Regions from separate parts of the Cupriavidus sp. HMR-1 genome, predicted to be linked through region 2. Evidence: predicted binding sites of a transcription regulator. Region 2 holds the regulator's gene; the other holds the start of a gene.
What was found. Region 2 encodes LexA, which represses DNA repair genes until DNA is damaged. Its sites were predicted from a motif close to ACTGTATNNNNATACAGT; they were not measured.
Positions count from the first base shown of each region.

Region 1: the regulator LexA is predicted to act here: its motif matches at 2,552-2,569, upstream of dinB (DNA polymerase IV).

Region 1 is NZ_ANKP01000020.1:22,744-28,286, reverse strand. Features, by position in the region: gene D769_RS00585 (MFS transporter) at 92-1,288, opposite strand; gene dinB (DNA polymerase IV) at 1,349-2,530, opposite strand; gene rarD (EamA family transporter RarD) at 2,646-3,560, opposite strand; gene dctP (TRAP transporter substrate-binding protein DctP) at 3,711-4,850, opposite strand; gene D769_RS00565 (carbohydrate porin) at 5,187-5,543, shown strand, end outside.
Region 2 is NZ_ANKP01000236.1:35,106-40,648, reverse strand. Features, by position in the region: gene D769_RS24820 (replicative DNA helicase) at 1-977, opposite strand, end outside; gene rplI (50S ribosomal protein L9) at 1,098-1,550, opposite strand; gene rpsR (30S ribosomal protein S18) at 1,581-1,859, opposite strand; gene priB (primosomal replication protein N) at 1,863-2,162, opposite strand; gene rpsF (30S ribosomal protein S6) at 2,183-2,557, opposite strand; gene D769_RS24795 (asparaginase) at 2,675-3,676, opposite strand; gene lexA (transcriptional repressor LexA) at 3,882-4,538, shown strand; gene D769_RS32460 (hypothetical protein) at 4,662-4,835, shown strand; gene D769_RS24785 (hypothetical protein) at 4,952-5,227, opposite strand; gene D769_RS24780 (bifunctional aspartate transaminase/aspartate 4-decarboxylase) at 5,497-5,543, shown strand, end outside.

The DNA of each region.
Region 1 (5,543 bases), on a different contig from region 2:
AATGATGGTACCGATATGCTGGCACAGTGTAGAGCACACGACGACGTCTGGTGCATGGGAGACGAGCGTCTTCCGTCTGATTCAACCGCGGTCAGGTGCTTGCAGGCTCGGTTCGGAAATAGAGCAGGGCGACGGCCGGCAAGGCGAAGCCGATCCAGCTCGCCAGCGGCCAGCCGGCACGCGCATAGGCCCATGCGCCAACCGACGAGCCGATCGCGCCGCCGACGAAGAAGATGGCCATGTAGAGCCCATTCAGGCGGCTGCGATGCTCCGCGGACAAAGAGAAGATCGCGCGCTGCCCGATCACCAGGTTGGCCGACACGGCAAAGTCGAGCACGACGGCCGCGACGGTCAAGGCCACCAGTGACATGAGCGAACCTTCGACGCCGATGCGGCTCAGCAGGAAAGAGCCGGCGCCCAGCGCCAGTGCGATGGCGGTCATCTGGCGGCTGTGGCCACGATCGGCATAGCGGCCGGCCATCGGCGCGGCAATCGCGCCGGCCACGCCCACGAGCGCGAACACGGCGATGCCGGTCTGGGACATGTGGAAGGCGGGCCCGGCCAGGTACAGCGGCGTGGTGGTCCAGAACAGGCTGAATACACCGAACATGCTCGCCTGGTACATCGCGCGCCGCCGCAGCACCGGCTGCGTGCGCAACAGGTGCCCCATCGAGCCAAGCATCTCGACATAGTTCACGCCGGGCGCCGGCTGGCGCTGCGGCAGCTTGCGCGACAGCACCACGCCAAGCAGCACCATGGCCACGGCCGACGCCGCGAAGATCGTATGCCAGCCGAACAGGTCCGCCACCAGGCTCGATACCGGGCGGGCCAGCATGATGCCCATCAGCAGGCCGCTGGTCACGTTGCCGACGGCCCGGCCGCGCGCATGTTCGGGGGCGAGGTGTGCCGCGAACGGCACCAGTACCTGCACCGCCACCGAGCACAAGCCTATTGCGCAACCGGCGATCAGGAACACGCTCGCGTGGGTAGCGAGCGCTGCCGCGACCAATGCCACCGCGCAGCCGGCGATCAGCGTCAGTACAAGCTTGCGGTTCTCGACGATATCGCCCAAGGGCACCAGCAGCAGCAGGCCCACGCAATAGCCGATCTGGATCAGCGTGACGATCAGGCCGGCGATCTCGGGAGAAAGCTGGAGCGCCCGCGCGATCGGACCGACCAGTGGCTGGGCGTAGTAGAGATTGGCGACGATCATGCCGCACGCGGTGGCCAGGAGGGGAGTGATCCAGGCAGCAGGGGCGTCGGCGCGTTGGGCGGTGGCGGATGTCATGGCCGCCGATTCTACCGGGACATAGATAGGCCCGTATGACACAGGGGATTCAAACCCGCTTCAACGGAAAACAGGGGAATCCGGCTCGGCGTCGAAGCGCAATTCCTCCTGGACCGGCGCGGGGTCATCGCCCTGATCGGCGGCCGGGATCAACGCGCTGACGCGTACGCCGAGCAGCCGGATGCGTCGTTCCAGCGGGATACGTTTGAGGCACTCGGTAGCGCCATGCCGGATCGTCGCGCCGTCCGCGGTGTGCGCGGTCAGCGTCAGGTCGCGCGTGACGGTGTGGAAGTCGTCGAAACGCAGCTTGATGCCGACGGTGCGCCCCACATAGCCCTTGCGCCGCAGATCTTCGGCCACGCGCATGCAAAGCCGGGTGAATTGCTCGGACAGTACGGGACGATCGCTGCGCGGATGCAGATCACGCTCGAACGTGGTTTCGCGGCTCATCGACTTGGGTTCGGAGCTGACCACGACCTGCCGCTCGTCGCGCCCATTCGCCACTTCGGCCAGCCAGCTTGCGTAATTGCGGCCGAAATGGGCCTGCAGCAGCGCGGTGTCGGCCTCCGCCAATTGCCCCACGGTCTCGATGCCGATCGCCGCCAGCTTTTCCGCCGCCTTGGGGCCGATGCCATTGACCTTGCGGGCCGCCAGCGGCCAGATTCGTGTCGGGATATCGGCCGGCGTCAGGATCGTCAAGCCGTCGGGCTTGTCGAGTTCGGAACCGATCTTGGCCAGCAGCTTGTTTGGCGCCACGCAGATCGAACAGGTCAGCCCGGTGGCCGCGTTCACGGCTGCCTTGATGCGGGCCGCCACATCGCGCGCCTCGCCATCAACATCAGTCAGATCGATATATATCTCGTCGATTCCGCGATCTTCTATTTGTTCGGTGAATGATCTGACTGCAGCCTTGAACAACCCGGAGTAACGCCGGTAGGCGTCGAAGTCGGTCGGCAACAGGATTGCGTCGGGTGCGAGCTTGGCAGCCTTCATCATCCCCATGGCGGAGAACACGCCAAGCGCGCGGGCCTCGTAGGTGGACGTGGTCACGACGCCGCGTCCGGCGTAATCGCGCAGACGCGCATAACGGCGTGTGCCGTCGGGCAGGACCTCGGGCACGGCGTTGCGACCGCCCCCGATCACGACGGCCTGGCCGCGCAAATCCGGGTAGCGCAACAGTTCGACGGACGCATAGAAGGCATCCATGTCGAGATGGGCGATGCGCCGTGCGGATAAGGACATGGACGAAAGGGAGAATCGAGCACTGTATAAACGTACAGTATAGTGCCGCGCCCGGATTTTGCGGAGGGCCTGTCAGCGGCCTCTCTCGCAAACCATCAATTTAATAGATTTAAGTTCATGTACTTTCACCGACTTCATTCTTAACGCTAATAGTTTTCCGCTGCAGCAGCTTGCTGACAAGCAGGCCTTCGGCCGCGTAGATGGCCAGCGATACCCAGATCAGCGCATAGCCAATCTGCTTTTGCGGCGGAAACGGCTCGTGATATAGCCAGATGCCGAGCGCCAGTTGCAGTGTCGGGCCGGCGTACTGCAGCAGCCCGAGCAGCGACAGCGGAATGCGCCGTGCGCCTGCCGCGAAGAACAGCAGCGGCACGGCGGTAATCGGACCGGCCATCACCAGCAGCACCTGCGTACCCGGTGCTGCGGCGCGCGTGGTGTCCTGACCCGTCAGAAACAGAAAGGCGAGCGTGGCGGCGGCAAACGGAAACAGCAGTAGTGTTTCCAGCGACAGCCCTTCCAGCGCCCCCAGGGCACCGGTCTTGCGCAACAGTCCATAGCCGCCGAACGATGCCGCCAGACCGAGCGCGATCCACGGCAACTGCCCAGCCGTCACCGTGAGCCAGATCACCCCGGCCGCGGCAATCGCGATCGATAGCCATTGCACGGGGCGCAGCCGCTCGTGCAGCAGCAACACGCCAAGCAGCACGCTGAACAGGGGATTGATGAAGTAGCCCAGGCTGGCGTCGACCACCCGATCGGCGGAAACGGCCCAGATATAAAGGAACCAGTTGCAGCAGAGCAGGGCCGCGCTGGCTCCGAAATTGAGCACCAGGCGTGGATTGGCCGCCACCTCGCGAAGCCAGCCGAAATGCCGGCGCCACAGCAGGATCGCCCCAAGAAACACGAGCGACCACACCATGCGATGCAGCAGGATTTCCAGCGACGCAACGCCGTGCAGGGATTTGATGTAGAGGGGCAGCAGGCCCCAGATGATGTACGCGAGCAGCGCGTAGAAGATGCCTAGTTGCATGGGGAAATGTCCCGGGTAGATGTCCGGTTGTGGGCGGATTCTACCGGGGCGGGAGCAAGCGCGTGTGAGCGCCTTGCGGGCGTGGCTAGCGGATAAAGTGCGGGCCCTCTCCACTCGCCCCTCTCCGCGCGGGAGAGGGGCGTTTGTTACTTACAGCTTGCGGGCGAAGCTGAACTGCGAGAATGCCTGCTCGGCCACGTTGAACCACGCGGCTTCGTTGTTACGGAACACGCGCCAGTCGTCGAAGATCTTCTTGAACGACGGGTTCTTGGCGCTTTCGTCCGCGTAGGCTTCCTGGGTGGCCTTGAAGCAGGCTTCCATGATTTCCTTCGAGAACGGACGCAGCTTCACGCCGTTTTCCAGCAGACGGGCCAGCGCCTGCGGGTTCACGGTGTCGTACTTCGCCATCATGTTCGTATGGGCCTCGATGGTGGCCGTTTCGAGCGCGCGCTTGTACAGTGCGGGCAGCTTCTCGAACTCGGGTGCCGACGCATAGAACGAGAGCTGAGCGCTGCCTTCCCACCAGCCCGGGTAGTAGTAGTACGGCGCCACCTTGTAGAAGCCGAGCTTCTCGTCGTCGTACGGGCCCACCCATTCGGCTGCGTCGATCGTGCCCTTTTCCAGCGCCGGGTAGATATCGCCACCGGCGATCTGCTGCGGCACCACGCCCAGGCGCGACAGCACCACGCCAGCAAACCCGGCGATGCGGTACTTCAGACCCTGCAGATCCGACACGCTCTTGATTTCCTTGCGGAACCAGCCACCCATCTGCGCATTGGTGTTGCCGCCCAGGAAGTTGACGACGTTGTATTCCTTGAAGAACTCGCGCATCAGCTTCATGCCGTTACCCTGCAGCATCCAGGCGTTCTGCTGGCGCGCGGTCAGGCCGAACGGAATCGTCGTATCGAAGCACAGCGTCGGGTTCTTGCCGAAGTAGTAGTAGCCGGCGGTATGGCCGATCTGCACGGTCTGGTTCTGCACGGCGTCCAGCACCTGCAGGCCCGGCACGATTTCACCTGCGGCAAATACCTTGATGTTGAACTTGCCGTCCGTCAGTTCCTTCACACGTTGCGCCAGCAGTTCGCCGCCGCCATAGATGGTGTCCAGCGACTTCGGAAAGCTCGAAGCCATCCGCCATTCCACTGCCGGGTTGCTGCCGATGACAGCAGGGGCGGCTGGGGCGCTGGCCGATGCTGCCGGCGCGGCGGGCTTTTCTTCCTTGCCGCAGGCGGCGAGCGCTCCGGTGGCGGCCACGGCGGACGCTTTCAACAGGAAGGAACGACGTTCCATGGACATCTCCTCGTTATTGATATGTATGTATGCAGAACTGTCGGGAATCCGGATGTGTTGTCGGAAAGACAGGCCGGTCGATTATAGCGGTGGCGTTTTGGGCACGGAGCCCCATCAGAATGGGGGTTTTCGCTAGGAATTCGCACTTCTGCAACGGATAACGGGCATGTTCGGAAATGATGCACGGGGCATGGCCGGATCGTCCCGCAGCCTTTCGTAATGTGAAAAGCTGGGCATTTCGGCGGATTTTGTAACCCACCTTGTAGTCCAACAGTTCACCTGATAAAACCTGAGCCCTTGTTCCGGTGTTCGTACCAAACCGGTTTCGTCGTTGCCATGCTGCGTCCTGCTTTGCGCCCCCATCGTCTGCTTGCCCGTCGTCGCCTCACGTTTGCCGTACTGGCCGCGTGGGGACTGGGTGCGTGCGCGCATACCGGCAGTTCCGTCACCCCGCCACCGTTCATCGCGGAGAGCACGGTGCCGCCCGCTGCCTCGGTGATGGCGTCCCTGGAGCCAGCGGCGGCAGTTCCTGAATCAGTTGCCGCACCGGCAGCTTCGGCACCTTCAGCCGATCCGCTTGGCGACCTGATCCTGTCGTCCGCACCGACGGATGCGGCAGCCAAGCCCGCCGAGGCGGCCAGTTCGCCCGAGGCCACGCCGCCCGCTAACGGGGCAACTTCCCCGGAAGCTGCA
Region 2 (5,543 bases):
AGCTGCCCGCATTGCCGCGCCAGACGGCGGGAACGGGCACGCAACTCCATGGGATTCAGCGCCGGCGTCTCATCGATGAACAACTGCGCGTCGTTCATGCGCTGAATCGAGTGCGTCAAGCGCGGCCAGTCCTCGTCGAGCAGTCGACCGGTACGCAGGCGATGCTGATCGAGGCGCCCCACCGAGCCCAGCATACGCATGGCCAACTGGACGCCCGCCATTTCCATCGAGAAGACCGCTACAGGCAGCCCCTGCTCGACGGCCACGTGCTCGCCAATATTCAGTGAGAATGCCGTCTTACCCATCGAGGGGCGTCCCGCCACGATGATCAGATCCCCCGCCTGCATACCACTGGTCATGCGGTCGAGGTCGATGAAACCGGTGGGTACGCCGGTCACATCGCTGGTGGAGTCACGGTGGTAAAGCTCGTCGATCCGCTCGACCACCTGCGTCAGCAGCGGCTGGATCTCCTGGAAGCCCTTCTGGCCACGCGCGCCCTCTTCGGCAATGGCGAATACTTTCGACTCGGCTTCGTCGAGCAGCTCGCGCACCTCACGCCCCTTGGGCGCGAAGGCCGCCGACGCGATGTCATCGGCGACGGTCACGAGCTTGCGCAGCACCGCACGTTCGCGCACGATTTCCGCGTAACGACGGATATTGGCCGCACTCGGCGTGTTTTGCGCCAGCGAGTTCAGGTAAGCCAGCCCTCCGACCTCCTCGGCCTTGCCGGCTCCCTGGAGCATCTCGAAGACAGTGATCACGTCGGCCGGCTTGGTCGCCGAGATCAGGCGGGCAATGCTCTGAAAGATCAGCCGATGGTCGAAACGATAGAAATCGGCTTCGGAAATGAAGTCGGCAATCCGGTCCCAGGCGGCGTTATCCAGCAGCAACCCGCCAAGTACCGATTGCTCGGCCTCGATGGAATGCGGTGGAACCTTGAGACTGTCTAGTTGGGGATCTGCGGCGGGCGCGTTCATGGGGGGCAATTATAGCGGCGCTGAAGGCCGCGCAAACAAAAAAGGCAGGAGCGCAGCTCCTGCCTTTTTGTGCATCGCGTACGCCAAACCGAGCTGGCGCACTGCTTCGCGGGGTACGGCTTAGACGTGCTCGCCCAGAACGGCCACGGTCACATCCACCACCACGTCGGTGTGCAGAGCAACGCTGACCGGGTGGTCGCCAACAACCTTCAGCGGGCCGGACGGCATGCGAACCTGAGCCTTCTCCAGCTTGAAGCCTTGGCCAGCCAGGGCTTCAGCGATGTCGGCGTTGGTCACCGAACCGAACAGACGGCCGTCCACACCCGACTTCTGGGTGATCTGGACGGTCAGGCCGTTCAGCTTCTCGCCTTCAGCTTGAGCGGCAGCCAGCTTTTCGGCGGCGGCCTTCTCCAGCTCGGCGCGCTTCACTTCGAATTCGGCGATGGCGCTTTGCGTTGCGCGGCGTGCGCGCTTGGTCGGGATCAGGAAGTTACGAGCGTAACCGTCCTTCACGCGAACGATGTCACCCAGGCTACCCAGGTTGATGACTTTTTCCAGCAGAATGACTTGCATCGTGTATTTCTCCTTGCGGTCCTGGGACTATCAGTTCTTGTGCAGGTCGGTGTACGGCATCAGCGCCAGGAAGCGGGCGCGCTTGATGGCCGTATCCAGCTGACGCTGATAGTGAGCCTTGGTACCGGTCAGGCGAGCCGGCGTGATCTTGCCGTTGTCGCCGATGAAGTCCTTCAGCGTGTCCAGATCCTTGTAGTCGATCTGTTCGACGCCAGCCACGGTGAAACGGCAGAAGCGCTTGCGCTTGAACAGCGGGTTCTGTTGCTGAAAGCGCTTCTTGTTCTTGTTGTCACGTTTGACGAATGCCATGATTCAATCCTTTTCGAATGCTTTACATCGAGTGATGTGAAAGACCAGTGTCCTGCTGTTGCGGTGCTTGCGGGCCAGAAAGCCTTCGCAATCGAGCAGCGTATCGAGCGGCAACCGCTCAAGCTGCTGACCAATGGCGCCAATGCCCATGGCCACGATTGCGAACTCCACCTGCCGGGGCGTTTCCGCCTCCAGCGCCTCGCCGGCATGCTGCAGAATGCAGTTGACGACGGGCACTCCGGCCGGCGTATAGCGCAACGCCTCTCGCTCGACGAGCGTGGCGATCAGCCGAAGCTGGTTCACCGCGACATAGCAGTCCGCTCTCAGGCGGGCTGGCCTTCCGTGGTCGTTTGCGCGGCCTTGCGGGCTTCTTCGCGCTGCACTTCCTTCATCATCGGCGAAGGAGCAGTCTCGGCCTTCTTGGTCTGAACGATCAGGTGACGCAGCACGGCGTCGTTGAACTTGAACGCGTGTTCGAGTTCAGCCAGCGTGTCCTTGCCGCATTCGATGTTCAGGCAAACGTAGTGAGCCTTGGCCAGCTTCTGGATCATGTAGGCCATTTGACGACGGCCCCAGTCTTCCACGCGGTGAATCTGGCCGTTTTGCGACGTGACGAGCTGCTTGTAACGCTCGATCATCGCCGGCACTTGTTCACTCTGGTCCGGATGGACGATAAATACGATTTCGTAATGACGCATTGACGCTCCTTTTGGGATGAGCCACCCGGGCGTCACGTCCGGTGCGGCAAGGTTGAGTAGCCCGCGAGTATAGCCCGGAAAGGGGCCTTCCCGCAAGAATTCGGCGCCCGGCCTGCCTCAGTACCGCTCGAAGAGCGCCTGAAGCCGGGCCGCATCGCGCCCCAGCGAAGGGTCGTCAGCCAACGCCAGCAGCAGCAGCACGCGCGCCTTGTAGGGGTTGAGGTCACCCGACGAGACGAATACGCCACCTATCGGTCGCGGCGGTGCGGGGATTGCCACATGACCAGCACCGGTACGCGAACTACGCGCCACCGCTATACCACATGCCGCGGCGTCGACCAGCGCGGCCGTCAGCGTTTCGTGCACGGAACCGTTGCCAGCCGCGGCCACGACGAACCCTAGCACGCCTGCGGCCACCATCGCGTCGATAGCTACCCTCCCCGGCTGCGCATAGCTGGCGACGATCTCCACCAACGGCCATACAGCGGGCACCGGCAAGCGCGGCGCCTGACCAGGACCCGGGGTGCGCGAGAAATGGACGTAGGTATCCTGCACAAAGCCAAGCGGACCGGCAACTGGCGAATGGAAAGCATCGACAGCCGACGTATGCGCCTTGACGACATCACGCGCGGCATGAATCTGCTGATTCAGGACCACGAGCACACCCTTGCCAACCGCCGCCGGGCTTGCCGCCACGCGCACCGCATCGAGCAGGTTCAGCGGCCCGTCAGCCGAAAGCGATGTCGATGGGCGCATGGCCGCAGTCATCACGACAGGCAACGGGCAAGCCTGCGTCAGATGCAGGAACATCGCCGTCTCTTCCAGCGTGTCAGTGCCATGTGTGATCACGATTCCGGCGACATCGGCCTGCGCGGACCAATACCCGATTCGCGCGGCAAGCAACCGCCAGAGATCGAACATCATGTCCTTGCTGTCCACCTGCGCCACCTGCTCCGCTTCGACCCGCGCCACATCTGCCAGCGCGGGCACTGCCTGCACAAGTTGCGATACAGGTACTGTCGCAGCCTGATAGTGCGCGCTACTGGCAGGATTAGCGGACGAACCGGCGATGGTGCCGCCAGTCGCGAGCACAACGATACGAGGCAGGAGTACGGACATGGACGGGGTTGACGGAGCTTGAAGGCGGGCCGATTGTAACTGCGCGAACGCCTGGCCGAACCCGTGGCAAACCCGTGGGCCTCACCCCACGGAACTACTCGTGTTGAGCCGGCTGCGCAAAATGTGCTTGCACTTCACCCGATACTGTATAAAATCACAGCATACTGTTTAAACATACAGTGCTTCGGCACAAGACCTGCGACCCATGGCGACCCTGACACCCCGGCAGCAGCAGATTTTCGACCTGATCCGCGACACGATCCGCAACACGGGCTTTCCGCCCACTCGTGCTGAGATCGCCGCCGAATTCGGCTTCTCCTCCCCCAATTCGGCCGAGGAACACCTGCGGGCTCTGGCGCGCAAGGGCGTGATCGAGCTGACGCCGGGCGCATCGCGAGGCATTCGCCTGAAGGTGACGCGTAGCGACTCTGAACGACCCGATCAGTTCTCGTTACCGATGGCGGGTGTGCTGCAACTGACATTGCCATTAGTCGGTCGTGTCGCAGCTGGCAGCCCGATTCTGGCTGCCGAGCATATCGACCGGCAGTATCAAGTCGATGCCTCTGTCTTTGACGAGCGCCCCGACTATCTACTTCGCGTTCGCGGCCTGAGCATGCGCGACGCCGGCATTCTGGATGGCGACCTGCTTGCCGTGAAGAAAGCCAGCGAAGCTGCGAACGGTAAGGTTGTCGTCGCCCGTCTGGGCGATGACGTCACCGTCAAACGCTTGAAGAAACGCGGCGATACGATCGAGTTGATCGCCGAGAACCCCGACTTCCAGAACATCGTCTTGCATGCAGGACGTGATGAGTTCTCCCTGGAGGGTATCGCAGTTGGCCTGATCAGATCTTCAGGCTTCTGACTCTCCGGACCCAGGCAGCTGGCCACCTGCCCCGGTCACCCGCTTTTGCTTTGCCAACGCCGCCCTGTCCTTTACGGACGACGGGTGCGGACTTCTGCTGAACGCAAATTACGAGGTGTTGCCATGCTGCAATCCGAAACCGTCGCATCCCGCCGTCCGGTCAAGCCGGTCCCCTTCCGCCAGATCAAGGGCGTTCGCGTCTACCAGGGCACCCATCGCCGCACCATGGTCGGCAATATGGCCGCCATCTGCCGAATGCTCGAGCTTGCTGAACCCTCCTCGAAAACTCTTGATTGAGGCAGCCCGCTCTCTTCTGTCACCATGCACTGCAGCGCATTGCTGCATGTACGGGCGATGATGGCCCCGGGACCCGACGCTGATCGGGGCCCGACCATCATCAATCTGACTCGACATTAATCGGCCAACGGCGCGCCGAACCAATCGGACGCGAGGTCTGCCTCAAAGGCAGCCAGCCAGGTCGCAGCCCCGCCAGCGCCTCCTTTGTATTTCTGCAACTGACCGCCGACCACGCGTTCGACAGTCACCATATCCGCAGCAGCCCCCTCCCCCGGATTGAGCGCGTTCGCAACCGCGAATTCGAAATCCTCGGGGACGAATCCGTGCCTGGCGCAAATGGACTCCAGAGCCTCCCGCACATCGGGAGAGAGTTCGTGAAATCTGAGCGTCATCCTTCTCCTCCGCAGCATCTGCAATTCCTGATCTTTACAGATTACTTGCCCGATTTCGCGACGTCGCGCATTTTCCTAGCCATTCGTAGTTCTTTGGGCCAATGAAAATTTCTCGCTCTCCGGCTAGGGTAACAACCGAGAACGTCGATCGTGGCGGAAAGCGCCAACCCAGCATGGTTTTGCCCCATTCGATCCGACGATGACGAGAGGTTGAAGCCTTTCGTCCCTCCCACGCCCCTATACCGCACAGCACCTTCAGGAGATGCACGATGGCCAAGCACGATACGTCAGGGCTCGCCAGCCTGTCGCCTTTCGA